2 regions of the Vagococcus entomophilus genome follow, and region 2 is predicted to be linked to the other one. Evidence: predicted binding sites of a transcription regulator. Region 2 holds the regulator's gene; the other holds the start of a gene.
What was found. The regulator LexA, encoded in region 2, represses DNA repair genes until DNA is damaged. The targets are predictions, from matches to a motif close to CNAACANNTGTTNG.
Positions count from the first base shown of each region.

Region 1: a site for LexA is predicted at 10,911-10,924, ahead of uvrB (excinuclease ABC subunit UvrB). Genes of this name have one in related genera too.

Region 1 covers NZ_NGJZ01000001.1:1,225,798-1,241,027, reverse strand. Annotated here, with positions in the region: gene CBF30_RS05860 (S8 family serine peptidase) at 1-1,930, shown strand, start outside; gene CBF30_RS05855 (MalY/PatB family protein) at 2,053-3,240, shown strand; gene CBF30_RS05850 (hypothetical protein) at 3,525-4,040, shown strand; gene fni (type 2 isopentenyl-diphosphate Delta-isomerase) at 4,304-5,359, opposite strand; gene CBF30_RS05840 (phosphomevalonate kinase) at 5,386-6,456, opposite strand; gene mvaD (diphosphomevalonate decarboxylase) at 6,453-7,469, opposite strand; gene mvk (mevalonate kinase) at 7,466-8,410, opposite strand; gene CBF30_RS05825 (amino acid ABC transporter ATP-binding protein) at 8,580-9,317, opposite strand; gene CBF30_RS05820 (amino acid ABC transporter substrate-binding protein/permease) at 9,310-10,755, opposite strand; gene uvrB (excinuclease ABC subunit UvrB) at 11,007-13,001, shown strand; gene uvrA (excinuclease ABC subunit UvrA) at 13,022-15,230, shown strand, end outside.
Region 2 covers NZ_NGJZ01000001.1:673,883-689,112, reverse strand. Annotated here, with positions in the region: gene CBF30_RS03145 (glycoside hydrolase family 13 protein) at 1-925, shown strand, start outside; gene CBF30_RS03140 (CsbD family protein) at 1,059-1,259, shown strand; gene CBF30_RS03135 (GlsB/YeaQ/YmgE family stress response membrane protein) at 1,285-1,536, shown strand; gene CBF30_RS03130 (CopY/TcrY family copper transport repressor) at 1,668-2,108, shown strand; gene CBF30_RS03125 (heavy-metal-associated domain-containing protein) at 2,132-2,344, shown strand; gene CBF30_RS03120 (heavy metal translocating P-type ATPase) at 2,348-4,543, shown strand; gene CBF30_RS03115 (MerR family transcriptional regulator) at 4,648-5,382, shown strand; gene CBF30_RS03110 (heavy metal-binding domain-containing protein) at 5,469-5,810, shown strand; gene hisC (histidinol-phosphate transaminase) at 5,846-6,904, opposite strand; gene CBF30_RS03100 (pyridoxal phosphate-dependent aminotransferase) at 7,047-8,228, shown strand; gene lexA (transcriptional repressor LexA) at 8,280-8,900, opposite strand; gene CBF30_RS03090 (DUF896 family protein) at 9,040-9,282, shown strand; gene tkt (transketolase) at 9,388-11,382, shown strand; gene CBF30_RS03080 (DUF5057 domain-containing protein) at 11,483-13,627, shown strand; gene lepB (signal peptidase I) at 13,723-14,265, shown strand; gene CBF30_RS03070 (peptide ABC transporter substrate-binding protein) at 14,346-15,230, opposite strand, start outside.

The DNA of each region.
Region 1 (15,230 bases), 550 kb from region 2:
TCCTGACTTAGCTATCACAGAACCTAGCACAGAGAATGTTAGTGTGAATGCAACAAGTTACAAATTAAGCGGGAAAGCTGGACAAACTGTTAAAAAATTAATGATTACAAATGTAGCCACTGGAGAAGCAAAAGACATTACCTCTGCGATTCAAACAGATGGAACCTTTACAGCAGAAGTAGGACTTGTTTCAGGTAATAACATTCTTGTTGTTTATGCAACTGACCAATATGGTAATGATGAAGCAAAAGCTGTTACGGTAACCAACACACAGCCAGCGACATCAACGGATAAAGTGGTCTTTGACAACATTCAAACGAATAATATAACCGCTATCGGTGTAGGAAACAAAGACTACAACGAAAAAGAATCTACTTATACTGTAACTGGACATTTGAGTCAAAAAGTTACACACTTTACAATTAATGGGCAAGAAGTTTCATATGATCCAGATACACTAAAATTCACGTATAAATTACCTGTAAAACAAGGGAAACAAAGCGTGGCGGTTTACCTTCAGGATGATGCATTAAACAATGGAAAACCATTAGTGGATGAAGGATACTACGTTTATGTTGATACGGTGTTACCATCTCTAGACTTGGATAATTTACAAGTAGGGGATAATGGTGATTACTATGTAAATACAAATCAAAATCCGTTCCACGTAACAGGTCATATTTCTGATAACTTCTCAGGTTACAAATTATCAATAAACAATGAAAATGTTTATACAGATACAGACTATGACTACTTTAACGAAGACTTCTTTAAAGGAAAAGCTGCTGCTAATTTCGATCATGCGATCCAATTGCAAGATGGGAAAAATATTTTAACCGCAACATTAACAGATAGCATGGGAAATCAACAACAAAAACACATTATTGTTGACTACAAAAAAGCAGAGCTAGCTGTACCAACCGTAACACCTGATACAAAAGAAGTAACGAATAAAGAAGTCGTACTCACTGCAACTGCAGAACAAGATGCAACGATTCTTTATAGCTTAGACGGTACAAACTATGCGAAATATACAGAACCACTTCACGTATCAAGTAATCAACATGTTTTATTTAAGGCAGTTGACAAATACGGAAATGAATCTGCTGTCAATAATTATGAAGTGACAAATATTGTCAAAGAAATTGCAGCAAATCCTGTAGTCTCTGTACAATATCCAAAAGCTTCAAAAACAACAGATACAAACAAAAATAGCAAAGTTAAAAATGTAGCCTCAGCAAAAGCGGCAGTAACAGATGACAAAACAAAAGAATATCCAGTTGTTACAATTGGCTATGATAAAGAATTGTCTGATGCACAAAAAGCTTACACATTCTTGCAATATAGTCTTGATGGTGGCAATACCTTTAACGACTATACCGTACCATTCGCTGTAAATAAAACCACAACCGTGGTCGCTAAAGCGAAAGATAAAGCAGGAAATGAAAGTAAAGCGGTACAAGTTTTAGTTACAGTTGAAAGTGAAACACCTACTCCAACTGACCCAGGTACAGCTGAAACAACACTTGAACCAACATCTGAACCAACATCTGAAACAACATCTGAAACAACATCTGAATCCACAGATACAACTAGTAGCCAAACAGAAACAACTTCTGGCTCAACAGATACAACAAGTGGACAAACAGCAACAACATCAGAAGATAAAACTTCAACAACAAGTGATAGTAGTGCAACGAATTCTTCTACGCAAGAAGGAAGCAGTTCAACTTCAACTTCTACGCACTCAGTGGCAGGGAATACTACGACTAGCTCCGCTGGGAAAACAAGTACAAAATCAGGGGCAAGAGGTCAAACAACTAGTTCGCTTCCGCAAACTGGTGAATCAAAAGCAAAACCAATCTTAATCATTTGTGGGCTTGTATTAATTGGGCTTGCAGGATACTTCTTTGTGAAAAAGAAAAAATAATGAGTTAGATTGACAACTGACATACTTATGGCTAAAGGAAATTTTTTAGCCGTAAGTGTGTTCTTTTATTTTGATCAGGAACATGCTAAAATGGAAGCAATAAACTTTAGGGGGACAAAAAAATGAATAGTCGAAAAATTCAATCATTTTGTGAAGAATATGGAATCGATCGTAAGCAAACAAATTGTCTAAAATGGGATTGTTTGCAAGAGCGGTTTGGCAATAAAGATTTACTTCCAATGTGGATTGCGGACATGGAATTTAAAGCTCCTAAAGCAACACGAGAAGCGATGATTGAACGAATTGAACACGGAGTATTTGGTTATACTTGTATTCCAGATTCTTATTATGATGCTTACTTTGAATGGCAAAACTCACGTTATGGTGTGGGTTTAAAAAAAGAATGGATTCGATTTTCACAAGGAGTTGTACAAGCGTTTTATGCAATGATTGATTTGTTTACCGAGCAAGGCGATAGTGTATTATTTTTAACGCCAGTGTATTATCCTTTTTTCAATGCAGTAAAAGATCAAAAGCGTCATCTTGTTACTTTGGAGCTGGATTCTGAAAAAGGCAATTATACCTTAGATTTCGAGGAGTTTGAGCGGAAAATTGTCGAAGAAAAGGTGAAGCTGTTTATCCAATGTTCGCCACACAATCCAGTCGGAAAAGTTTGGACAAAAGAAGAACTGACTGAAATTGCACGTATTTGTAAAAAACATGATGTCTTCATTGTATCAGATGAAATCCATCAAGATATTTTGAAAAAAGGGGTCCAATTCACGAGTGCATTAAATTTGGATGCTAGCTATTTTAATAAGTTAATAGTGTTAAATGCACCATCAAAAACCTTTAATCTCGCCTGTTTACTTCATGCGCATATTGTTATTCCTAATAAGCAATTAAGAGCTCAATTTGATGCCTATGCGAACATTCACTTAAAATCAGAACCGAGTTTGATGGGGGTTATTGCAACCGAAGCAAGCTATCGTGGTGGGAAAGAATGGTTGGATGGATTGCTCGAAGTCATAGATGCGAACTTTGATTATTTAGAAGAGACACTAGCTCTGAAAGCCCCACAGATTGTGCTGAGCAATCGTCAAGGAACTTATCTGGCCTGGCTTGATTTAAGCGCGTATGTTGAGCCTAAGCAACTAAAAGAGTTTATTCAGGATAAATGTGGATTGGCAGTTGACTTTGGCAGTTGGTTTAGTCCTAATACAAAAGGATTTGTTCGTTTAAATCTAGCGACAAAACCAGAATATGTGCAGCAAGCGGTGAATAAAATAGTGGAGAACCTTCAAAAGTAACAAAGAGGAACAGCTAATGGATATGGCTCATGAGTAGTTGTCATTTGAGCCAGAAATAAGTTTTGATCAACGAAAAAAAGATGTAATTGCCTAATATTTTAGTGCAATTACATCTTTTTTATTGAAACATATCCTGTTCTGTTACAAAAAGATTTTTACTTTCAAAATTGCATTTACTATTGCTTAACCAATCAATAATTTAACAAAAAAAGAAATGAAGATTTTTGGATACTAGAAAAATAAGATATAGTGGACAAAGCATAGGAAAATTGGAGGAAAAAGATATGATAAAAAAATGGTTGCATCAATTATTTAAAACGACAACGTACAAAAAAAATGTAATAAAAAAAATTCATGATTTAAGAGCAAAGTATGAAGGGTTATGGGATCAAAAAAATCAAGCTACTCCTATTGAACAAGAAAAGATTATGAAAAAAATGAAAAAGATAAACAAAAAGTTAAATAAATCTATCAAGGTGTATGATTCGCTAAACGTCTCTTATAAAGTTCCAGTTGCGACAAATACTAGTAAAAATAAAGTTAGACCAAAACCACCTATCGCACCGAAACCTACAAGAGAAAGGTTGCAACAAAAAATGATAAAAAATTATCAAAATAAGGGGAAAGAATTGATTTATGCCAAGTTAGTTTTTGATAGGAGTAAAGAGAATCATGGATTAAAACCAACTTTTAGTGATAAAACAATCTATGCTACACTCATCCACAATCAAGCGAAGAAACAAAAAGAAAATCTTTCTATGCATAGAAAAAAAGAGCAAGTTTCAGGGATTGTGCTTTAGAAATTAACGGAAAAATGTGTGTGTGCGAAATCTCATGGAAGGTTGCATAGTAAAATCAGTCCTTCCTTTTCTTTCTTCTTGCTGTTATCCCTTAAGATAGGTTGCTTTGAATCATTTGATACGATGACAGTGCTCTTGGCGATAGTCCAACTAATGTAATTTTTTAGTAATAGAGAACAACAAAAAACTGACCTTCATCAATTGATGAGGATCAGTTTTTGTTGTTATAGGATAAAGGACTCAAAACCAACGGAAAGCATGGATCACTCACTTCTTTGAGCAAGGGCGGTCCAATCAATCCCTCGTGCTTGGCACCATTCTATTAAGTGTCCACTAAGCATGATATCTGTTTTTCTAAGTTGAGCAATTGACTCTGCTCCTAATAAAGTCATGAGCGTTTGTATTTGTTCTTGCCACTCTTGAACATGGAGAATGGTTTTGTCTACACCGTCTTTGAGTATCCAGTGTAAAAACTGACCAGAAACGCCTACAGCACTGGCACCTAATGCCAATGCTTTCACAATATCTAGAGCAGAACGAATTCCTCCTGAAGCGATGATATCAAGCTTTGCTTGTTGTGATAGGGACTCTAGCAATGAAATTGCGGTAGACTGACCCCAGTTTTCCAGAAAATTGTATTCTTTTTCTTTTCGTCGACTATTTTCAATAGAGGCAAAATTTGTTCCACCTGTGCCACTAATATCCACCGTCTTAACACCAACTACTTCTAATTGACGGAGTGTTTTGCTGTCCATTCCAAATCCTACTTCTTTGACAATTATAGGAACATCTAAAGAGCGGACCATTTTTTCAATATTAGTTAACCATCCAGAAAAATCGCGTCCTCCCTCAGGCATCACAAGCTCTTGAGGGACGTTTACGTGCACTTGAAGCGCATCCGCCTCCAATAAGTCTACCACTCTTTTAGCGTTCTCTACCGGATGTTCTGCGCCAATATTTGCAAAAATGAGCCCATGTGGATTTGTCTTACGGATAATTTTGAAACTATCCATCGTAGTAGCATCGCGCAGAGTGATGCTGGCAGAACCAGAAGCCATGGCTAAATTGGTTTCTCTTGCGACAATGGCGAGCTGTTCATTTATCTTTGCTGTTGTATCTGACCCACCTGTCATACCATTAATGAAAAAAGGACTAGTAAGAGTGGTATTCACAAGTTGTGTTGTCAGACTTACATTTTTTTTATTCGTTTCAGAAAAAGAGTGATGAATAAAGCGTACCCTTTCAAAATCAGATGCTGCCGCTGCATCATAAAATTTTTCAGCAAAGGCGACATGTTGATCTTTGCGGTTTTCTGTCATTTAAAAAGTCCTTTCTAAATCGCAGTTTATAGTTTGCTAAAGACATGAAGGGGGAGATTCTTAATGCCATTTTTTTCCCAAGACTGAATCATCGGTTGAATTTGGCAATTTTGATGCATTACTACGATGCCACAATCGCCACCCCCAGCACCAGAAGACTTAGCAGTACCGCCAAAAGACTCGGCAATTTCGCAAAGCTTGTTGAGTAAGCTTGTTTCAATTTGAACCCCGCTTTTTTGTGCAAGCTGTTGCAAGAGCAATCGATTTTTACGAATGCCTTTTTCAATTTCTTTCAAGTCGTGTTTTCCAAAAGCACTAATGATTCCTTCTACGCAGGATTTGCTCTGAGCTAAAAATTGGTGATAAAAGTCACGCATATCATTTTTTTCAGCTTTCATCAGGTCCACTAATTGTGTAGTGGAAGCAGGTGTCCCTGTCCATCCAATAAAAAGATTCAAATCCTCAGGCGGAAGTAGTGGTTGAATTCTAAGTTGGGGCCAGTCTTCTTTAAGTAAAACTTGCAAAGAAACTTTTTCAATTTCTTCACTCAACCATTTTTTATCAAAACACGAATAGGCAATCCAACCACCAAAAGTACTAGCCGCCAAATCTCCAAAAGAGCCATTACTTTTAATCGACAAATGGGCAAGCGCAGCTAATTTATAAAGAATAGTTGATGTAAATGGAATTTTATAAAAAAGGAGCAAAGCTTTGATTGTCGCAACTGTTACAGCACCGCTCGAGCCAAGACCATATTTTTTTCCATCCGTATTGTCTAATTCACTTTCGACTTCTAAATCGAAAAAGCGCAAAGAAATGCCTAATTCTTTTACGTATTCTTCTGTAATTAAGACAGCTTCAGTAATATAAGCAAAAGGATTTTCTCTTTGATCAATTAGTAGCTGTCCATTTTTTCTAGTCCAAGGAATGGATAACCCTCCGTATTGACCAGAACGGATAGAGCCTTGATGTTTGCTCTCTTTAAGATGAACGGTAATAAATTGATCTAATGCCACAATAATGGCAGGGTGTCCAGGTTCAATTACAGCATATTCGCCTGCAATATATAGTTTTCCGGGCGCACTTGCATGAATCATGATTTCAGTCCTTTCTTACTAAGTAGCCACTCGTTTTCTGATAATGAATGAATACCAGAACCAACACCTGATAAAATCATTTGATCTTGTGAAAATTCAGTTGAGAGCTCTTGCTTTAGTTTGTCCATATCTGTTAAACGACAAAGAATTTTTACGTTAGGGCCAGCATCCATCGTGAGATAACATTCCAACCCTTTTTTTCGTAGTTCTTGGACACGTTGGATGACACGAATGCTATCAGGTTCAAAATAAGTAAAAGGAGGTTGGGCACTAAGCATCGTTGCATGCATCTTCAACGCGCTACTTTCTGCCAGTTCTCCAATTTTTGAAAAATCTTTCGTCACGATGGCTTTTTTCATCTCAACCAAATCTTTCTCACTGCTTTTAACCCAAGCAGGATAAAAGGGGGAGGTTTCGACGGTTCGCTTCATTCCTTGTCTACTTGAAATTATTTTTTCACGGTGATTTACAACGACGATTAGCATGCCAATGTCCCAAGCGGCATCGTCAAGCGGAATGGCAAAACTGTCCGTAGAGCATGTTCCTTTTTGCCATTCAACAAACCCACCAAAAATACTACGAGTAGCACTACCACTGCCTCGTCTGGCAAAAGTTGAAAGTTCTTGTAACCCGATGTTTAAGCGAGCGGCCTCATTTATTGCACCAGCTAAGGCAGCAAATGCAGAAGCAGAAGAAGCAAGCCCTGCGGCCGTTGGGACGTGGTTAATACTTTCTACACATATTTTAGCGGAAATGGAATACTTATGTCTGAATAAATCCAAAAAATTAGAAATTTTTAGAGTTTGTTCCGCGGATTGTTTTTGGTGATTAAGCAAAAAAACATCTTGCTTTAGAGCTTGATCAAGCGTTACTTTTGTATCTGTATAAAAAGCATTTAACGTCAGGGAAAGACTGCTGTTCATAGGTAAAAATAGTTGTTCGTCTTGTTTTCCCCAATATTTGATTAAGGCAATATTAGTGTGTGCTCGGCAGCGTCCGGTACCTTGTGTCAATTATATTCACTCATTTCATAAGTCCAAGTTTTAATGGCGCCTTTTTCTTTTAAGGCCTGTGTAATAGTTTCAGCAGTGGACAGATCTTTGGCAAGTGCAATCATACAACCGCCACGACCGCCACCTGTTAATTTAGCACCTAAAGCACCATTTTGTAAAGATGTTGTAACAAAGTCATCTAATGAATCATTGGAAACGCCTAATTTTCTAAGGATTGTATGTGCTTTGGTGAGGGTATTTCCTAATTGTTTGGGTTGATTACTTAGTAAAAAATTTTTCCCATTAGCAGCAAGTAGACCTAACTCTTTAATCATTGGCTGATACGTGGTCTGGTCTTTTCCTGAAATCTTTTGCGCGACACTTTTAACAGCAGCTCTTGTCTGACCTGTAATCCCCGTATCAGCTACAATTAGCGTTCCTGAACAATTGATTGGAAGTGGGGTACAGGTTTTATTTTTTATGAAATAATAGGGGACGTGACTACTTGTCATGAGTGCATCTAGACCGCTAGGATTGCCATGGGTAATTTTTTCAGCAGCTTCTACGAGCACTAGCAACTGTCTTTTTTTCAGCTCTTGACCAAAAAATTTATAAATGGATCTAACCGTTGCTACAGAAACAGCAGCACTTGACCCCATGCCACGCTCGGCTGGGATTGAACTTTGAATCTCTAAACGAAAAGGGACAGCATGTCTAGGATCTAATTCTTGGAGACACAAATGAATCAAGGTTTGCAGGCTATCCAAAAGCTCAGGCATTTCAGCTACTAATCCTTGGTAAAAATCACAATGAATCAGATACTCTTTTTCAGTAGCACTCAAGTGAACTTGAAGATTAGTGGCAGGGAACGGAATGGCAATCGAAGGTTCCCCGTACACAACAGAATGTTCTCCAAGTAAAATGATTTTTCCGTGTGCTTCTCCTGTAATAATTCTTGTCAAAGTGTATCCATCTCTTTCTGTTTTCCATTTTTTATAACGGGGTATTTTTTTTATATGCAAAGCCACCTTTATAGTTTAATAGATAAGAAGAAAAAAATCTCGCTATTTGCCTAATTTTTAGAAAAAAAAGAAAAAAAGACCACATTTTCATGTGGTCTTTAAGAAATTCTTAAATATTCAGAACTTTTTGTAGAAAGCTCTTGGTTCGTTCATTTTGAGGATTTTCAAAAATATCTTTTGGCGAGCCCTCTTCGATAAAGTTGCCCCCATCTGTAAAAATAACTCGGTGAGCTACTTCTTTAGCAAAGCCCATTTCATGCGTAACGATGACCATGGTCATTCCTTGATGAGCAAGCTTTTTCATGACTTCAAGTACATCGCCCACCATTTCAGGGTCAAGCGCTGAGGTTGGTTCATCGAACAGCATGATATCAGGTTTCATTGCAAGGGCTCTCGCAATCGCAACCCGCTGTTGTTGTCCTCCTGAAAGAGAAGCAGGGTAGACATCTTTTTTATCACTTAATCCTACCATTTCGAGTAATTCTAAGGCAGTTTTTTCCGCTTCTTCTTTGGATTCTTTATTTAAATCTATTGGTGCTAAGGTAATATTATCTAGAACGCTTAAGTGCGGAAATAAATTAAAATGTTGGAAAACCATACCAATATTTTGACGAACTAGGTTGATATCGGTTTTCTTATCTGTTAGATCAAAATCATCAACCAAAATTGTCCCACTTGTTGGCTCTTCTAAGCGATTTAAGCAACGCAAGAAGGTACTTTTACCAGAACCAGAAGGCCCGATGACACAGACAACTTCACCATCATCAATGGACGTATTGATGCCACGAAGAACGGTATTATCGCCATATTTTTTAATCAAGTTTTCAACTATTACTTTTTTAGCCATTTTTTTGGACTCTCCTTTCAAGAATATTGGATAATTTGGTTAAGATTGTGATCACTACGATGTAAATGACTGAAATAATTAAGTAAACTTTAAAACTCTGCAAGTTTCGAGCGATAATAATTTTACCAGTTTGGAGCAGTTCAACTAATCCGATTGCAGATAAAATTGTTGTATCTTTTAACGAAATAACAAATTGGTTAATAAATGATGGAATCATAATCTTAATTGCTTGTGGTAAAATGATTTTCTGCATGGTTTTGCCATAAGAAAGTCCAAGTGAACGAGCGGCTTCATTTTGGCCATTTGGGACAGCTTTGATTCCTCCACGAACAATCTCTGCGATGTATGCACCCGCATTTAAACTAAGGGTCACAACACCTGCAACCATTTCATTGATTTTAATACCTGTTAAGTTTGGCAAACCAATAAAGATGAACATTGCTAATACAAGTAGTGGAATGCCTCGAATGATATCAATGTAAAAAGTTGCGATAAAACGTAAAATTTTACTATCAGAAACATTGAACAGCCCTAGGAGGACTCCGATTATCGTTGCAATAATAAAGGAAACAAAGGTTAGACCCAAAGTTTTACCTAAACCAGACAACAATGACTTGTAATTATTTTTTATAAGACCAGCATAAGTTGTCTCATCAACCGTTTTTGAAGAACTTGCATTGGAGTCCACATATTTATTGACAATTTTTTGGTATTCGCCATTTGTTTTAAGCTTTTTCAAACCAGCATTAAACTTTTCTAACAACTCTTGGTTTTGCCCTTTTTTCACAGCAAATCCATAGCTACCACCTTTTTCTTTTTGTGTGACCATTTTCAGTGGTTGTCCTTGCTTAATCGCATATCCAATAACAGGATAGTCATCAAATACTGCATCTAAGTTCCCGCTTTGCACCATTTGGTAAAGGGTATCACTCGTATCGATTAATTTAACTTTATATCCGTATTTATCTTTGTTCTTTTGAATAAAATCGGCACTTTCACTTCCAACTTTCGCACCAACTGTTTTTCCTTTTAAATCAGAATATTCTTTAACCGATTTATTGGTCTTAGAAACAGCCATGACAATCCCACTGTCAAAATACGGTGTTGAAAAATCAAATGCTTTTTTTCGATCTTCCGTAATAGTCATTCCGGCAATCATCCCATCGAGTTGCCCTGCTTGAACCTGTTGTACAGCTGCATCAAAGCCAACTGCTTTGATTTTTACAGAAAAACCTTGATCTTTTGCAATGGCATTAAGCAGGTCGATGTCAATACCGACATACTCATTACTGGAATTTTGAAATTCAAATGGGGCAAAGGTTATGTCAGTCCCGATAACATATGTTTCAGCAGCATTACTGACTTTTGCTCCAAATAAAAAGCAAAACATACAGGCAAAGAATGCTAGGAAATATCCCTTCATATTTTTCTTCTTCATAATGTTCCTCCTAATTTAATTCCGAATATCGTCTAATTATAAAATAAATATGAGGGAAATTTCAAGTTTTTAATGAATTTCTCATTAAAAACTTGTTTATAATGAGATAAAAGCTGACATCAAAGCTTGTTTTGACGCGAAAAAGTTATTTCTAGCGAAAATATGTTCGGTGTGATAAAATTAAAAACGAATTGAAAGATGAGTAGTGTGGCTATTTTTATTTCAAAAATAAAAATTTAGGAGGGAATAAGTTGATTCAACATAAAACTGAGCATCAATTTGATTTAGTATCCAAGTATCAACCAGAAGGAGATCAGCCCGAGGCAATAAAAAAATTAGTAAACAATCTAAAAAATCATTGTAAAGAGCAGATTCTACTTGGTGCAACAGGAACGGGAAAGACCTTTACAATCTCCAACGTAATTAAAGAGGTCAACAAGCCTACATTAGTCCTTGCACACAATAAAACATTGGCCGGTCAATTGTATACCGAGCTAAAAGAGTTCTTCCCTAATAATGCTGTTGAATATTTTGTCAGCTATTATGATTATTATCAACCAGAGGCTTATGTCCCTTCTAGCGACACCTATATAGAAAAAGATGCCAGTGTCAATGACGAAATTGACAAGTTACGACACTCTGCAACAAGCTCCTTACTTGAAAGAGAAGACGTGATTGTAGTCGCTTCTGTTTCGTGTATCTATGGTTTGGGAGATCCAAAAGAGTATCGGGATCAAGTCCTTTCGCTCCGTGTTGGCATGGAAAAAGAACGCGGTCAATTACTAGAAGAGCTTGTGAAAATTCAATTTGAGCGCAATGATATTGATTTCCAACGTGGTCGTTTTCGAGTTCGTGGAGATGTAGTAGAAATTTTTCCAGCATCAAGAGATGAAAAAGCACTGCGTGTTGAGTTTTTTGGTGATGAAATCGAAAAAATTAGAGAAGTAGATGCCTTAACGGGAGAAATCGTTGGCGAAAGAGAGCATGTTGCTATTTTTCCGGCTACTCACTTTTTGACCAATGAAGCGCATATGGAACATGCGATTGCAGAGATACAAGCAGAGCTAAAAGAACAGTTAAACACATTACGAGCAGAAGAGAAATTACTCGAAGCACAGCGCTTAGAGCAACGGACCAATTACGATATTGAGATGATGCGTGAGATGGGGTATTGCTCTGGAATTGAAAATTATTCAAGACATATGGATGGTAGACAAAAAGGCGAAGCGCCATACACACTTTTGGATTTCTTTCCAAAGGATTTTTTAATTGTCGCAGATGAGTCGCATGTTTCTTTGCCACAAATTAGAGGCATGTTTAACGGCGATCAGGCGCGCAAACAAATGTTGATTGATCATGGATTTCGTTTGCCAAGTGCACTAGACAATCGTCCACTAAAATTAAGTGAATTTGAAGAGCATGTCAATCAAATTATCTATGTTTCGGCAACTCCAGGACCTTATGAAATGGAACGTACGGATCAAGTGATTCAGCAAATTATTCGTCCGACAGGATTATTAGATCCATTGATTGAGGTGCGTCCTATTATGGGGCAAATAGACGATTTGGTTGGGGAAATCAATCAGCGGATTGAAAAAAATGAACGCGTCTTTATCACGACATTGACGAAGAAAATGTCAGAGGATTTGACGGATTATTTGAAAGAACTTGGAATCAAAGTAAACTATTTGCATAGCGATATTAAAACTTTAGAGCGAACAGAAATTATTCGGGAATTACGTTTGGGAGAATTTGATGTCTTAATTGGCATCAACTTATTAAGAGAAGGACTAGATGTCCCAGAAGTTTCGCTGGTAGCCATTCTGGATGCTGATAAAGAGGGCTTTTTACGTAGTGAGCGCTCCCTTGTCCAAACGATTGGTCGAGCTGCAAGAAATGCTGATGGTCGAGTGATTATGTATGCAGATCGCATAACAGAATCGATGCAAAAAGCAATGGATGAAACGTCGAGAAGACGCTCTATTCAAGAGGCGTATAATGAGAAACACGGAATCGTGCCTACAACGATTATTAAAGCAATTCGTGACAAGATTCAGATATCTAAAGCAGTTGAAGAGTTAGATATTGAAGAGGAAGACTTGGATTACAGCAACCTTTCAGCAGATGAAAAAGAAGTGTTGATTCATAAATTAGAAGAAGAAATGCGCGCAGCAGCAAAAGCACTTGATTTTGAAGAAGCTGCTTCACTGAGAGATGTTGTACTAGATTTGAAATCAAGTAAATAAGAAGAAAGTGGTGATGTGTAGTGGCAAATGATAAAATTCAAATTCATGGTGCTCGAGCGCATAATTTAAAAAATATTGATGTGACAATTCCAAGAGATAAATTAGTTGTAGTGACGGGGCTTTCCGGTTCTGGGAAAAGCTCCTTAGCTTTTGATACGCTCTATGCTGAGGGACAAAGACGGTATGTAGAGAGTTTATCTGCCTATGCTAGACAATTTTTAGGTCAAATGGACAAGCCCGATGTGGATAGTATTGATGGGTTGAGTCCAGCGATTTCGATTGATCAAAAGACTACCAGTCGAAATCCCCGTTCAACAGTTGGAACAGCTACAGAAATCAACGATTATTTGCGCTTACTTTACGCGCGAGTGGGGCATCCAATTTGTCCTAATGATGGGATGGAGATCAGCAGCCAGTCTGTAGATCAAATGGTTGAAAGAATTTTGAGTTTACCAGAAAAATCTAAATTGCAAATTTTAGCGCCAATTATTTCTGCAAAAAAAGGCCAACATAAAAAAATAATCGAAAAAGTAAAGCGTGAGGGATTTGTGCGTGTTCGTGTGGATAAGGTGATTTATGATATCACAGAAGTGCCAGAGCTTGAGAAAAATAAAAAACACACAATCGAAATTGTCATTGACCGGATTATCGTTAAAGACGGGGTTCGCTCACGCTTATTCGAATCTTTAGAAAGCGCCCTCCATCTCGCAGAAGGACGTGTTGTTGTTGATGTCATAGGTCAGGAGGAACTAGTCTTTAGCGAGCACTATTCTTGTCCTTTATGTGGCTTTACTGTCGGAGAACTCGAACCTCGATTGTTTTCGTTTAATGCGCCATTTGGTGCCTGTAGTGAATGTGATGGTTTGGGGATGAAACTAGAAGTAGATGTAGACTTGGTTGTTCCAGATCCAAGCAAAACATTAAACGAAGGGGCCATTCTTCCATGGAATCCAATTAGTTCCAACTATTACCCACAAATGCTGACGCAAGCCTGTAAAACTTTTTCTATCGATATGGACGTTCCTTTTGAAAAGTTATCCGAAACAGATCAAGCTCTCGTGTTGAATGGTTCCAATGGGCAAATCTTTAAGTTTCACTATGAAAATGATTTCGGTGGAATTCGTGATGTAGAAGTGCCTTTTGAAGGGGTTCTGCCAAATATCACGCGAAGATACCACGAAACAAATAGTGATTTTACCAGAGATCAAATGAAACAATATATGACAGAATTACCCTGTCAAACGTGTCATGGTTATCGCCTGAATCCGCAAGCATTGTGTGTGAAAATTAACCAAAAGCATTTGGGGGAAGTCAGCAATCTCTCAATTTCTGATGCAGCGGACTTTTTCAAAGATTTGCAGCTAAAAGAGCATGAATTGGCGATTGCACGTCCAATACTAAAAGAAGTGTTAGACCGCCTGTCATTTTTACAAAATGTGGGCCTAGATTATTTAACGCTAAGCAGAACGGCTGGAACTTTATCAGGAGGAGAAGCCCAACGTATTAGGCTAGCTACGCAAATTGGATCCAATCTATCAGGTGTCCTTTATATTCTGGATGAGCCTTCGATTGGCCTGCATCAGCGAGACAATGATCGTCTGATTGCTTCTCTTAAGAAAATGAGAGACTTAGGCAATACACTAATTGTTGTTGAGCATGATGAAGACACAATGCGCGAAGCAGATTACCTCATTGATATTGGTCCTGGTGCAGGGGCTAAGGGTGGCGAAGTAATAGCCGCGGGCACCCCGCTTGAAGTTGAAAAAAATCCTCATTCTTTGACGGGACAATATTTATCAGGAAAAAAAGCGATAGGAATTCCTCAAGAAAGGCGAAAAGGCAACGGAAAGGCGATTCAAATTTCAGGCGCTAGTGAAAACAACCTAAAAAATATTACGGTGAAGTTTCCGCTAGGAGAGCTAGTAGCGGTGACTGGGGTTTCCGGTTCTGGGAAAAGTACTCTAGTCAATCAAATTTTAAAAAAAGTACTAGCCCAAAAAATCAATCGGAATTCGGCCAAGCCAGGCAAATATAAAAAAATAACTGGGTACGAGGAAATTGAGAAGATTATTGACATTGACCAGAGTCCTATTGGTCGGACTCCTCGTAGTAATCCGGCAACCTATACAAGTGTTTTTGACGATATTCGCGATTTGTTTGCTAAAACAAACGAGGCAAAGATCAGAGGTTATAAAAAGGGCCGCTTTAGTTTCAATGTAAAAGGTGGAC
Region 2 (15,230 bases):
GAGTGTAGGTGAGTCGCCTGCATCGACTTCTAAGGATGCTCCGCTACTAGTCGATCCACAGCGCGAAGAGCTAGATATGATTTTTACTTTTGAGCACATGCATGTTGACCGTAAAAAAAATGATATCAATGGGCGTTGGGCCTTACAAAAAATGGACTTAGTGGAGTTGAAACGAATTCTTTCAAATTGGCAAGTTGACTTAGAAGGAAAAGGTTGGAATGCACTGTACTTTGAAAATCATGACCGGGCACGTGTGATTTCAAGATTTGGTAACGACACTAATTATCGCTACTCTTGTGCAACAGCTTTTGCTACGATTCTTCACGGGATGAAAGGTACTCCTTTTATCTACCAAGGAGAAGAAATCGGCATGACCAACCCAAAATTTGAGCTATCTGACTATGTTGATATTGAGTTAAAAGGAAACTACGAAGAAGTGGTTAAGAAAAATAAAACACTATCAGAAGAAGAATTCTTAAAAGCCGTTCATAAAGTCAGCCGTGATAATGCTCGGACTCCAATGCAGTGGTCGTCTGGGCCCCATGCTGGATTTTCGACAGTCAAACCATGGTTTAAGGTTAATCCTAATTACAAAAAAATAAATGTTGAGACAGACTTATCTAGCAATCAGTCTATTTTTAACTATTATCAAAAACTAATTCAACTTAGACACAATGAACAATTATTGTTGGATGGAAACTATACATTACTTCTTGAAAAGGATCCTAATTTATTTCTCTATAAAAGAGAGAGCCAACAATCAGCTTGGTATGTCCTGGCCAATTTAAGTGATACACCGCAAGAGATGCCTGAAATCATTCAAAAAGAAAAAGCTGAGAGTCAATTTGTCATAAAAAACAACCCAAATCGGACCAATTTAAAAGATGCGTTAGCACCTTATGAAGCCTTCATCGTATCTATCTAGCTTTATGCAAATCAGCATGAGAGAAAACTTTTATCATTTAGTTTTCTCTTTTTTAATTGGATAAGGTATATTATTTCTATTTTTTTGCTTTTCATGTCATAATAAGAGTATAGGAAAAAGGGAGGAATGCAAAATGACAAACAAAGATGAATTAAAGGGAAAAGTAAAAGAAGGATTCGGAAAAGTTTCCGGAGATGATTCTAAAGAATTAGAAGGCAAAGCTCAAGGCTTATTTGGAAAAGCAAAAGATAAAGTAAGCGAAGTAGCAGACGACGTTGCTAAAAAAGTGAACGAAACAGTTGACGATATTAAAAATAAAAAAGAAGACAAATAGATTCTAATTACAAGGGGAGTTGTGTATGTTACATTTAATTTGGGTTTTAATCATAGGTGCAGTGATCGGAATTATCGCTGGAGCTATCACGAAACAAGACTTACCGGCTGGTTGGATTGGCAATATTGTTGGTGGGTTAGTTGGTTCATGGTTAGGTGAAAAATTACTTGGTTCGTGGGGACCACATATTGCTGGTATGGCTCTTATTCCATCTATTATCGGCGCGGTTATTTTAGTTATCCTTGTTTCTTGGTTCTTTAAATCGAGAGCAAAATAATTACATAAATGTATTAAAAAAACAGGAAGCTTTTATGCTCCCTGTTTTTTTAATACATTTATGTTGACTTTTTTTGATTACGGTTGTAATCTTTATATATGGATTACAGTTGTAAACGAAGAGGTGAACCTATGAAAAATGAAAGAATTTCCATCAGCGATGCGGAATGGAAAGTGATGCGGACGCTTTGGACAAATCCGAACATCACTAGTCAACAACTAATCAACTTGCTAAGCTTATCAACCAATTGGAAAGCAGCAACCATTAAGACTCTATTAGGTCGTTTAGTCAAAAAAAACTTTGTCGTGGCAACCAAATCTGGAAGTAAATATACTTATATGACAACTATTAAAGAATCGGAGACGATTAGGGAAGTAGGGGAAGAATTTTTAGCTCATATTTGTCGCAAGCAAGTAGGCAAAACAATTGTTGATTGGATTCAACGCTCTGAACTCTCCTTTAACGATATTGAGGAGATTCAACAGGCTTTAACAGAAAAAAAGGCTGATGCGGTTGAGGAAGTGATGTGTCACTGTGAACCAGGGCAATGTCACTGCTGCAAATGGTCTTAAAGTCAAAGAAAGGATTTTGAAAAATGAAAAAGAAAATAAATGTAACCATTCCCAGTATCAGTTGTAAACACTGCGTACAGACGATTGAGCAGGAGTTAAAACAGTTAGAAACAGTCAAAATTCGTATCAATCTTAAGAAAAAAACGGCTAAAATTGAATTCGATGATTCCAAATTGTCAACGACTGATATTTTAGCAGCTATCGAACATAGTGGTTATACTGCAAAGGAGGTTTAAACTATGAAAACAAATGAACAGTTTGTTTTAACAGGAATGTCTTGTACAAACTGTGCGGCGCGTATTGAAAAAGAACTGAACCAACAAGCAGGCGTTGAAAATGCAACCGTCAACTTTGCTACTGAAAAAGCAAGTGTTGTTTTTGATCAGACGATAATCAATGAAAAAGAACTGGTTAATGCTGTAAAACGCATAGGCTACGGAGCCGTAATAGACTCTAAAGAGTATCAAGCGACGATTCAAAAAAAACAGGAGCATGACGCAAGGAAAATGACCATTGCACTAATATTAAGCACTGTACTAACCTTTCCGATGGTCCTTAGTATGTTTGCTATGTTGTTAGGTTTTCATTTCGCTTGGGTGATGTTTTTACACCAACCATGGGTCCAATTGCTCCTAGCAACGCCTGTGCAGTTCATCATCGGCTTTAGATTTTATAAAAATGCATTTCATGCATTAAAAAATAAAGCGCCTAATATGGACGTTTTAGTTGCAATCGGAACTTCTGCTGCTTATTTTTTAAGTATATATAATGGATTTTTTTCCAATAATACTTCCGTTCTTTATTTTGAAAGTAGCGCAGTGATCATTACCTTAATTTTACTGGGAAAGTGGTTAGAGCATAAGGCAAAAAGAAAAACAAGTGACGCAATCCGGCAATTGATGGCCTTAAAAGTCAATACTGCTGTACTAGTAAAGAACGGAAAAGAAACGGAAACGCCCATTTCTAATCTAAAAATCGGAGATGTTATCCGGATAAAGCCAGGGGGACAAATTCCTGTAGATGGAATTTTACTTAGAGGCCAAGGAACAATTAATGAGAGTATGCTAACCGGAGAAAGCATGCCTGTTGATAAGAAAGAACAAGAAGCGTTGTATTGCGGGACGCTCAACACTACCGGTAGCTTCCTAATGAAGGTTACTCAGCTCGGAGAAGAGACCGTACTCTCCAAAATTATCCATACTGTCGAAGAAGCTCAAACTAGAAAAGCACCCATCCAGGATATTGCAGATAAGATCTCTCGATATTTCGTTCCTGTAGTTCTATTCATTGCTGGAATCGTATTTATCTTGACAAGTATCTACACCCGTAATTACGAACTTGCAGCGATACATAGCGTTTCAGTCCTTGTTATTGCTTGTCCCTGTGCACTTGGACTAGCAACTCCCACTGCGATTATGGTAGGAACCGGATTAGGGGCTAAAAGAGGAATCTTAATTCGCGGAGGAGACAAGTTACAAGAGCTTGCTTCCATTTCTAGTGTGGTGCTAGACAAAACTGGGACGATTACAGAAGGCAACCCCAAAGTGACAGATTTTTCTGCGGAAGTAGCTATTCCAGAAAAAAATATTCTTCGAATTATAGGAGCTCTTGAAAAGCAATCCGAACATCCGCTTGCTAATGCAATCACAAAGTATACTGATTCTAAGGTAATGGACTATCCTGCTGTGAATAATTTTCAGGCAGAGATTGGCTTTGGTGTCCATGGAATAATTGAACAGCATGACTATTATGTTGGTTCCGTTCAATATGCACGCCAGAAAATAGCGCTTGACTTGAAAAAAATCGAGGAAATTAACCATTTGGAAGCTAGTGGAAAAACGGTGATGCTTTTATTTGACAACGATTATGTGTTAGCACAAATTTCTGTTGCCGATACAATCAAAAGCACCTCCAAATCAGCCATTAATAAGCTCCAAAAAATGGGGATTGACGTATATATGTTAAGCGGGGATACTCAGACTGTCGCTCGTACTATAGGTGAGAAAGTAGGATTAGATAGCCAGCATGTTTTTGCAGGCGTACGCCCCAATGAAAAAGCCGATTTTATCCGTAGCCACCAGACACCAAAAAAGGCGATGGCGATGGTAGGAGATGGAATCAATGATGCACCTGCTTTAGCAACAGCTGCGATTGGAGTAGCAATGGGAAACGGAGCAGATGTTGCTATTGAAACTGCTGATGTGACAATAATGAATGGCGATTTGGAGCAACTCCTAGTGGTGATTCAATTAGCTCAACACACAATGAGAAAAATTAAGCAAAACTTATTTTGGGCATTTTTTTACAATCTTATTGGTATTCCTTTTGCAGCATTGGGATTTTTGAGTCCGATTATTGCAGGGGCAGCTATGGCATTTAGCTCAGTTAGCGTATTACTCAACTCTTTAAGTTTGAATAGAATGAAAGTAAAATAATTTGTGTGAAAACCTGCAGACAAAAATAGAGTGGACTACCACTCTATTTTTGTCTTGACTGTGTGGTAACCCGACACTATACAATTGCTTTAGGAGGTCAAATAATGAAATTATTAAGCACTGGAGAGCTAGCCACATTGTTTTCCCTGTCTAAATATACGATTCGACATTATATTGAAATTGAGTTACTCATTCCTCATCAAAAAAATAAAAATGGCTATTATTGTTTTGATGAAGAAAATATTTACACACTCTATCAGATTATCGTCTTTAGAAATATTGGGTATTCTCTCAACGAAATCAAACGTATTTTAACACATGATACACTCGTGGACGCACTAGAAACAGCTAAAACCAATTTACAACAAAAAATTGACGAATTATTTGCAATAAAATCAACAGTCAATAACATTTTGGAAGCTCAAAAAAGCTATAAATTAAACGAGGTTGTTTATTTTGAGCGGACGACACGCTATTTTAAAACTTTGCCAAGTATCGCCCTTGAAAATGGTCAAGTAAATCTACTGAAAGCAGCAAAAGCAAAGATAACACCGCTAGATGAAGTATTTTATGTCACATCAAAAACACTGCCACATATCCCGTGCTTAGAATGTGAAGAAGAAGAGAGTGCGTTTGATTTTCCAAAAGGAACCTATGCTTGTAAAAGCTTTCTGGTCAAAGATGAAGCATGTATTTCGGAAAATGTTGCGCTCTTTTTATCTGATATGCTGCTTACAGTCAACGGTCTAAGTCAAAATGAACTACTTCTTTACGAAAATATTCCTTGCTCATTAGCCTATAATAATGAGACAGTTTTTTCCATGGAAATTAAATTGTGAACGGTCCTGTCACAGAAGTAAAGCAATTTGGCGCACTTGGTTTATTTGAAAATGACGAAAAAAAATAGAGAAGAGGCTTTTTCAACATGAAAATTGTGACAACTGAAACAATAGCTACACAAAAAATTTCCGAAATCAAGGGGGCAATTTTTAGCGAACAAGTAATTTCAGTCAATATTGTGAAAGATGCTTTAAGTGGAATTAAGGGTATTTTTGGAGGGAAGTCACACGCTTACTCCGCCGAATATAAAAAAGCAAGAGAGCTCGCTTTGATTGAATTAAAGGATGAAGCAAAAAAATTAGCAGCTAATGCGATTGTAGATGTTCAGCTACATTTTAATCAGTTTATAAACTCTGATATTATGCTGATTGTAGTCACAGCAAGTGGTACAGCTGCCGTAATTGCCCAAAATCAGCCTAACATTTAGCCCCCACAACTTTTTTAGCTGTAGGGGCTTACTTTTTATTTAGCTAAAAACTGCTCTAATATTTGAGTGACTCTTAGCATCTCCTGATCCGTCCCAATCGAAATCCTGAAAAATTGTTCTAAGCGCTTATTTGTAGGGAAAAAGCGAACAAAAACATGTTGCTCGTTCAGAAATTCAAATAATGCTTGCATATCAGCTTTGGGATGTGTCGTCAAAACAAAATTCGTCTTAGATGGAAGGACGACAAAACCTAACTGATTGAGCTTATGAGCAAATAGCTCTCTTGTATGTTGAATTTTTTGATTGATTTCTAGGTAGTACGTCTGGCTTTCAACCGCACTAACAGACAGTTCCTCGGATAGTGTGTCGACAGAGTAGGGATTGAACGAAGATTTGATGGACTCTAAAACCTGAATAAGATTTGGGTTACTTATGGCATAGCCAATCCTAAGACCCGCCAATGAGCGAGATTTGGAAAAGGTATGGACCACAACTAAATTCGGATACTTTTCAATTAAGGGGATAACAGAGACGCCACCAAAATCAATATAGGCCTCATCAATGATAACCACGCTATCTGAGTTATTTTTTAATAATGTTTCGATTGTGGGGCTCTCCTCATAAATTCCAGTTGGAGCATTAGGATTGGGAATTAAAATCCCCCCATTAAATCGATTATAGTCTTCAAAGTTGATACGAAAATCTTGCTTGAGAGGAACTTCTTGATAAGGAATATGAAACAAATCTGCCCAAACTTTATAAAAGCCATATGTGATATCAGGAAACAGAATAGGCTCTTTACTATTAAAAAAAGCTAACATACAAAAGGCTAGGATCTCATCTGAGCCATTCCCAATTACGAATTGATTACTCTGTAAGTGGTATTTTTTCGCTAGCGCTTCTTTTAACTTTTGATTGCTAATGGAAGAATAACGACTCAATGATTTTCCATCAAAATGTTTCAATGTATCCAAGACAGCAGGAGATGGGGGATAGGCATTCTCATTTGTGTTAATTTTTATCATGTCAGAAAAATTTGGCTGTTCGCCAGGCACGTAAGGCGAAATTGATCGAATTCCTTTCACTTGCATCACTCCTCAAATATGAATACTCTTACTATAAATAAATTTTCAGAAAATAACAAGAATTTACAAAATATTTTTAATTATTTCCCAAAAAGATGGAGCAATGAACAATTTTTATGCTAATATAGAAATCATCAAGGAGGGGAAGTATATGAAACATACGCTTTCACAAAAGTTCAATCGCCAAGTCGATCAAATTTCTGTCTCACTTATTCGGAAGTTTGATGAGCAAGTTACAAATATTGATGGCATTATCAAATTAACCCTAGGAGAACCAGATTTTAATACCCCTGAACATGTAAAACAAGCTGGTATTCAGGCCATTGAGGAAAATTATTCGCACTATAGCGGGATGTCAGGATTAATGGATGTTCGGGTAGCTGCTAGTGAATTTTTCGCAAAAAAATATGGCTTACATTACAAACCCGAAAGTGAAATTCTAGTTACAATTGGGGCAACAGAGGCAATCTCCGCTTCGTTATTGTCTATTTTAGAGGCAGGGGATAAAGTTTTGATGCCTGCTCCGATTTATCCAGGTTATGAACCCATCATTACTTTGGCAAATGCCAAACCAATATATATTGATACATCAAAAAATGATTTTGTGCTAACACCAGAAATGATTGATCAAGCAATGGTAGAGCATGGGGACGAGGTAAAAGCGATTATCTTGAATTATCCAAGTAATCCAACGGGTGTCACTTATACGAGGGAAGAAGTCCAGAAAATTGCTGAAAGTTTGAAAAAATATGACATTTTTGTGATAAGCGATGAAATATATAGTGAACTAACTTACGGTGGAGACCATGTCTCAATTGCAGAATTTATTCCTGAACAAACCATTTTGATTAATGGCTTATCCAAATCACACGCGATGACTGGCTGGAGATTAGGCTTTATTTTATCAAATGAGGCGTTCATTAAAGAACTAATGAAAGTTCACCAATATTTGGTCACTGCAGCCTCAACTGTTTCACAAAAAGCAGCAGTGAAAGCTTTGACACAAGGGATAGATGATGGTCTTGAGATGAGAGCTGAATATCAAATAAGGCGCGACTATGTTTATCAAAAAATGAACGACCTAGGCTTTTCAATTGCTCGTCCAAATGGGGCATTTTATATATTTGGAAAAATTCCAAAAGGCTTTAATCAAAATTCAATGGAATTTTGTGTCGATTTAGCTCAAAAACAAGCATTGGCTCTAATACCTGGAATTGCTTTTGGACCAGAAGCGGAAGGATACGTTCGTGTTAGCTATGCTGCTAGTATGGAAAACTTAGAAAAAGCCATGGAACGCCTTAGCAACTACATGAAAGCACATCCAGCACAATAAAAAATGAAATCATCCTCTTATCACAAGAGAGTGATTTCATTTTTTCTAAGTTTATAGATGACTACGATAAAGCCCAACAACTTTACCTAAAATCGAAACAGAAGTCAAAATGATCGGTTCCATCGTATCGTTTTCTGGCTGCAAGCGAATGCGGTTGTTTTCTTTAAAGAAACGTTTACAAGTTGCTTCATCCTCATCGGTCATCGCAATCACAATCTCTCCATTAGAAGCACTAGACTGCTTCCTCACAATCACGTAATCTCCGTCTAAAATTCCGGCATTAATCATACTTTCACCACGGATTGTCAGCATAAATAAAGAGTTTTCTTCATATTTTAAATGCGGTGGCAATGGAAAAAAATCGGAAGCTTCTTCCACTGCTAAAATAGGCTCACCAGCCGTTACAGTCCCAAGCATCGGGATGAGTTCAGATTTGACTCCAATTAGTTCTAACCCTTGTGCGGTAAGCTCGATTGCTCTTGGTTTTGTCGGATCTCTTTGAATAAGGCCTTTTTTCTCTAAACGAGATAAATGCCCATGAACAGTAGATGTAGAAGAAAGGTTAACAGCTAAGCCAATTTCTCTAACAGTGGGCGGATAGCCTCTTTTTTCTACTTCTTCATGAATATATCTTAAAACTTCTATTTGTCTGGATTCTTGCGGTTTGACCATCACTTTGCACCTCACAATTTCTCTATTAACGAAATTGTACCATACAAATGAAGCGAATTCAAACAAATGTTCGCATTTTATTTAGTTGAAAAAAATAGAAAGATACGCTACTATAAAAAGAAAAAGCTGGAGGACAATTATGTTATCTAAAGAAAAAATTGCTCGCATTAACGAATTATCCAAAAAATCAAAGGAAGAGAGTCTAACCTTATCTGAACAAAAAGAACAAAAAGAGTTGCGAGCAGAATATCTGTCAGAATTTAGAAGAGGCATGCGTAATCATATTGAGGGAGCCAAAATTGTTGATCCTGAGGGAAAAGATGTTACACCAGAAAAATTAAAACAGATTCAAAAAGAAAAAGGGTTACATGGACGTAAATAATCTTTTAAGATGAGTTGAATTCTCGATTAAAACGGTTGCAATTGTAACCTATTACAAGTAAAATATAATTAAGGTAAAAATTACCTAAAAGGGAGGACGATTATTTTGTTTGATAAAACAGACCAACTAGCAGTAAATACTATCCGCACGCTTAGCTTAGATGCAGTCCAAAAAGCAAATTCTGGACATCCCGGATTACCTCTTGGTGCAGCGCCAATGGCATACGCACTTTGGACAAAACATCTAAAAATTAACCCAACAACATCTAGAAATTGGGTGGACAGAGATCGCTTTATTTTGTCTGCTGGACACGGTTCGGCTATGCTATATAGCTTGCTCCATTTAGCTGGATACAAAGTTGGAATAGAAGACTTAAAAGCTTTCCGTCAGTGGGAAAGTAAGACGCCTGGTCATCCAGAGGTTCACCATACAGACGGGGTTGAAGCAACTACAGGACCACTCGGACAAGGAATTGCAATGAGTGTTGGTTTTGCAATGGCAGAAGCCCACCTAGGTGCAACATATAACAAGCCTGACTTTGAAATTGTCGATCACTACACCTATGCTCTTTGTGGAGATGGGGATTTGATGGAAGGAATTTCTCAAGAAGCCATTAGTCTAGCGGGGCATTTAAAATTAAACAAGTTAGTGGTCTTATATGATTCAAACGATATCTCTCTTGATGGTCCATTAGATAAATCATTCAATGAAAATGTTGGTGCACGTTTTATTGCCTCAGGTTGGCAACACATTTTGGTAAAAGATGGCAATAATCTTGAAGAAATTTCTCAAGCAATTGAGCAAGCAAAAGCCAATACCACTCAACCGACTCTTATTGAAGTCAAAACTGTGATTGGCTTTGGTGCACCTAATGAAGGGACTAATAAAGTCCACGGAGCACCACTTGGTTCTGAAGGGGTAGAAATCGCTAAAAGAGCCTATGCCTGGAAATATCCTGACTTTACAGTTCCTGAAGAAGTGGCGCAACGCTTCAAAAAAGAAATTCAAGATAAAGGAGCTCAAGCAGAAGAAAAATGGAACACATTGTTTGCAGCTTACAGCAAACAGTATCCTGACTTAGCCCAACAATTTACAGAGTCATTCAAAGAAGAATTGCCAAAAGACTGGAGCAAAAATTTACCCGTCTATAATGAAGGCGAAAGTAGTGCTAGCAGAATCACCAGTAAGGAAACCATTCAAGCGTTATCAAAATCAATTCCTTCATTTTGGGGTGGCTCCGCAGATCTTTCTTCTTCAAATAACACAATGGTGGCTCAAGAAGAGGACTTTCAGCCAGAAAGTTATGCCGGGCGCAATATTTGGTTTGGTGTACGTGAATTTGGAATGGCGGCTGCGATGAACGGGATTGCTTTACATGGAGGAACGAAGGTCTATGGTGGGACATTCTTTGTCTTTGTGGATTACTTCCGGGCTGCTCTAAGATTGGCTGCAATCCAAAAAGCACCTGTTACTTACGTCCTCACGCATGATTCAATTGCAGTTGGAGAAGATGGCCCCACACATGAACCTGTGGAACAACTATCTAGCTTGAGAGGTATTCCAAATGTTTCTGTGCTTCGTCCTGCTGATGGAAACGAAGTAGTGGCTGCATGGAAACTTGCTGTAAAGTCAAAAGATCACCCAACAGTGCTTGTACTAACTAGACAGAATTTACCTGTTTTACCTCAAACAAAAGAACTTGCTTCAACGCAAGTAGAAAAAGGAGCATACGTCCTTTCCCCACAACATGGAACGCAACCAGAAGGAATTTTGATTGCAACAGGTTCAGAAGTTGCATTAGCGATTGAAGCTCAAAAACAACTAGCCCAAGCAAATATCGATGTTTCTGTGGTTTCTATGCCTAGTATGAATCTTTTTGAAGCCCAAGATGCTGCTTACAAAGAGAGTGTCTTACCAAGTGCTATTAGAAAAAGAGTTGCCATTGAAATGGGGGCAACATTTGGTTGGGAACGCTACGTAGGATTAGATGGCGCTATAATCGGGATAGATACTTTTGGGGCAAGTGCTCCAGGCTCAACCGTTATTGAAAATTATGGTTTTACTGTCGAAAACGTAGTTGCAACATTTAATCAGTTATAATAAATAAAAGCTGAGTTCTCAAATGAGTTCTCAGTTTTTTATTGATAAAATCATCCGTTTATTATAAAATGAGTTTAATATGTGGAAGAGGGTGTAAACTATGTTTAAACAAAATTTCAATAAACGATTGTTTTTAGTTTTATTAACTTGTTTGTTTTTTTCAATTTTATTCTTTAAAAAAGCAGATGCCTCAATCGTTGTATCATCTGGACAGTTTCGATTGACTGCTGAAAATTCGTGGGATTATTCGGTAAAGAAAAACTACGCTAGATTGAATTGGGAAAAAATCAGCAATCTTTCAAGTGGCGGCTATACTCTTTATCAATCTGAAGACGGAAAAAATTGGGCTGCAAAGTCTACAAACTATGGAAAAGCCATTCGTGTCTTAAATGTCTATCCAAATACTGCCAGATCCAATACACTAAAAAGTTGGATGGATGCTCTGGGATTAAAAGATAATCAAAATCAAAATCTCATTCAGGTAACACCTATTGCATTGAGTAATTTCAATCGGAACCCTGATGCTTACCTCAAAGATAGTCAAGGAAATTTTCAATATGATGTTATCATGTTCGGCTCATGGGACTCGAACAACGGACTAGATTTAACGAGTAATAGTGTAAACAGTCTCACTCACTACATCACCAGTGGTCGAGGAGTTTTATTTGGGCATGATACTGTGACATCAAATAAGGCGAATTTCAAAAATTTTGCTGCGAAATTAGGTATTTATGTATACAATACCGGAACGAATAATCCATTTAATAAAGAACTTAGGTTGGGAAGTACAAAAGTTAAGATTATCAATAATGGCTATTTAGTAAAATATCCTTTTGAACTAAGCAATGATCAACAACTAACTATCCCACTAGCCCATTCTGGCGCACAGTTATCTTCAACAGCCGTTAGATGGATGGAATTTTTGCCACCGTTTAAAACTGTATCAGAAAATTCTACTGGTTTTATCGTTCAAAATCAATATGGAACCAATAATCACTATTTAATTACCAAAGATAATCTCGGCATGATTCAAACCGGACATAGTAACGGCGCCTCTACTGTCGATGAGCGTAAAATCTTGGCTAATACACTTTACAATTTGGCGCAGGTCACTTTAGATAGTGAAGCAAGTGACTACACGGTAAAAGATACTACGTCTCCTGAAAGTCCCACTGTTAAAGTGAAAAGCGGAAACTTAGCCAATCTCACGCTTGAAATGAACGCTAAAGATAAAGGGAAAAATTACCAATGGTACGTAGAAGCAAGTACTAAAAACCAAGGAAAGTTAAAATCCGATATTGTTTCCGAAGAGATCATCAGTGACATCCAAGGATATATCTATATGTGGGATGAAAAAGAGTCTACTATGCCAATTGTCAAAAAAAATGAGTACGGTGAGGTAACCAACCTCACAAAAAAAGTTGAACCCGAGGACTCTCGAATAATTGAAATTTCCGGTATAAATGGTCTAAAAGATGAAAATAAATGGTTACACGTAGTAGCAGTCGACAGAGCACACAATATCAGTACGGTTAAGCATGTCCAATTAAAAGAAATTCTCAACTCTTTTCAGATTACCGAAAAGTACTTGGATCAAGAGGGGAGAACGATCAAAAATGATACTACACGAGAAATTATTAGAAATGGCTCATACAAAGAGAGAGTCCCAACCATTTCTAACTACCAAATTACGGGATATCAAATAGATAACCAACCAAGTATTGTAGCTAATGAAAATACGAGTGTTACCCTGAATAAGATTGCCGCACATCATAACATTACCTATTTTTATAAGAAAAAAATCTCGATTTCTCTTCGTCAAACGATTGAAAATCCTCATCAAGATTTAGCTTTACCTAAAAATGGCTATGCTTTTGCTAATCTGGTCGGAACAAATTTTACTCTTTCGACCATTTCTGAGCATTACTCATTTTCTTTTCCATCCTATCTGTCCCACCCTTCTAGTCAAGGGAGCGTTTATACACTTTTTCTAAAAAAAGGAAGACAAAATCTAAGAGTCGAAACAATTATTCCAGAATATTACATTTTCAAGGAAATGCGGATTTCCACCAAATCATTTTCAGATAATCAACCTTTCATCCAAAAAGACAAAGTTGCCAAACTTGACTTTACCTCTACCAGTCATTTCTTCTTGACCATTTCTCTTCAGCCTAAGATATCATCTGTCCAGTATCCAGCAAATTATAGCTGGCAGAAGAATGAAAAGTTAAATTTTTTAAAATAAAAAATAAAAATATCGTTAGATTAAGAGGATTTTTTCGTTTTTTGTCTATTTTGTGCTAGAATATTGATGTAGGCATTATTTTAGGAGGAAACAGATTGAAACAAAAAGAACTAATAAAAAATGTAATATGGTTTGTTGGACTTATCGCCGTTTTGTGGGGGCTTAGAGCATTTGTTTTTTCACCGGTAGTTGTTTCAGGAGATTCTATGAAACCAACTCTTGTAGACGGCGAACGAGTAATCGCATTAAAAAATGTTAAAATTAAACGATTTGATATTGTCACATTTCCTGCACCAGATGAAGCAGGGAGAGACTATATCAAGCGAGTAATTGGTCTTCCAGGAGATACGATTGAATATAAAGATGACACGCTGTACATCAATGGGAAAAAATATAGCGAACCTTATTTAAATGAGTATAAAGCTAAATTAGCTAACGGAGCAAAATTAACCGATGATTTCACTTTAGAGAACAAATTAAATGTGACAAAAGTACCCGAGGGCCAGCTCTTTGTTTTGGGGGACAACCGTCAAATCTCCAAAGATAGCCGCTACATCGGATTTATCTCTGAATCAAAAATTTTAGGGGATGTTCGCTTTAGCATTTGGCCAATCAGCAAATTCGGCACTATTGATTAATTATCCAGAAAACTTAAGCAAAGAAAAACAGCTAGAAAGAGGCTCTAGCTGTTTTTTCTTTTGTCTGCAAACTAATTCATTTAGTTTAAACTCACATATTTGTAACTGTCTGGACCAAATACTGGGATCACCAGATCTTTGACATAGGGGCGCAATAAATAAGTACGAGCAGGTTGGTAAAGTGGAATCAGCGCCATATCTTGTCCAATAGCAATTTGTTCTGCTTTGATCAAGTCTTGCCAACGTTTGTCCTTGTCCAAGACATCTGTGGTTTTAGAGGCTGTTAATAATTGATTCACCGTTTCATTTTGATACGTAAATTTCCCATCGAGACGTTCCAAAAAGTTGATTGGATCCGTAAAATCTGCATACCAACTACTTACAGCAATCTGATAGTTCTTACTTGAAATACTTTCCAATAAACTTTTCAGTGGCAGAGTACTAATAGTTACTTTCATACCGGGTAAGTTTTGTAGCTCTGATTGCAGGAACTCAGCTAGTTTTTTGGTTTCTTCAGAATCTTTTACCGAAAGATTGAGCTCAAGAGAAGTAAGACCCGCTTCTTTTAGACCTTGTTTCCATTCACTCAACGCTTGCTTTTTGTCGTAATAAGAAAGTTTCCCCGACTCTTTACGGAAGTCTTCTCCTGTTTTAGGGTTTGCTGCCATATTCGCTGGAACATACCCTGTGAGGGCTTTGGCGCTGTTTTTCATAACGTTTTTTACGTAGGCTTCTTTATTGATTATATAGGACATTGCCTTTCTGATATGAACATTATCAAGTCCTTTAACTGTTTGATTTATGGGGATATAAATAGATGCAGCCTCATTTACACTATGGTAATTTTTGTCGGATTGATATTGACTAATAAAATCACCAGACAAAGAGGCATAGTCAATTTGTTCGCTTTCATATAGATTCATCTCAGTCGAAGAATCTTTTAACACATTCACCTTGACTGAAGA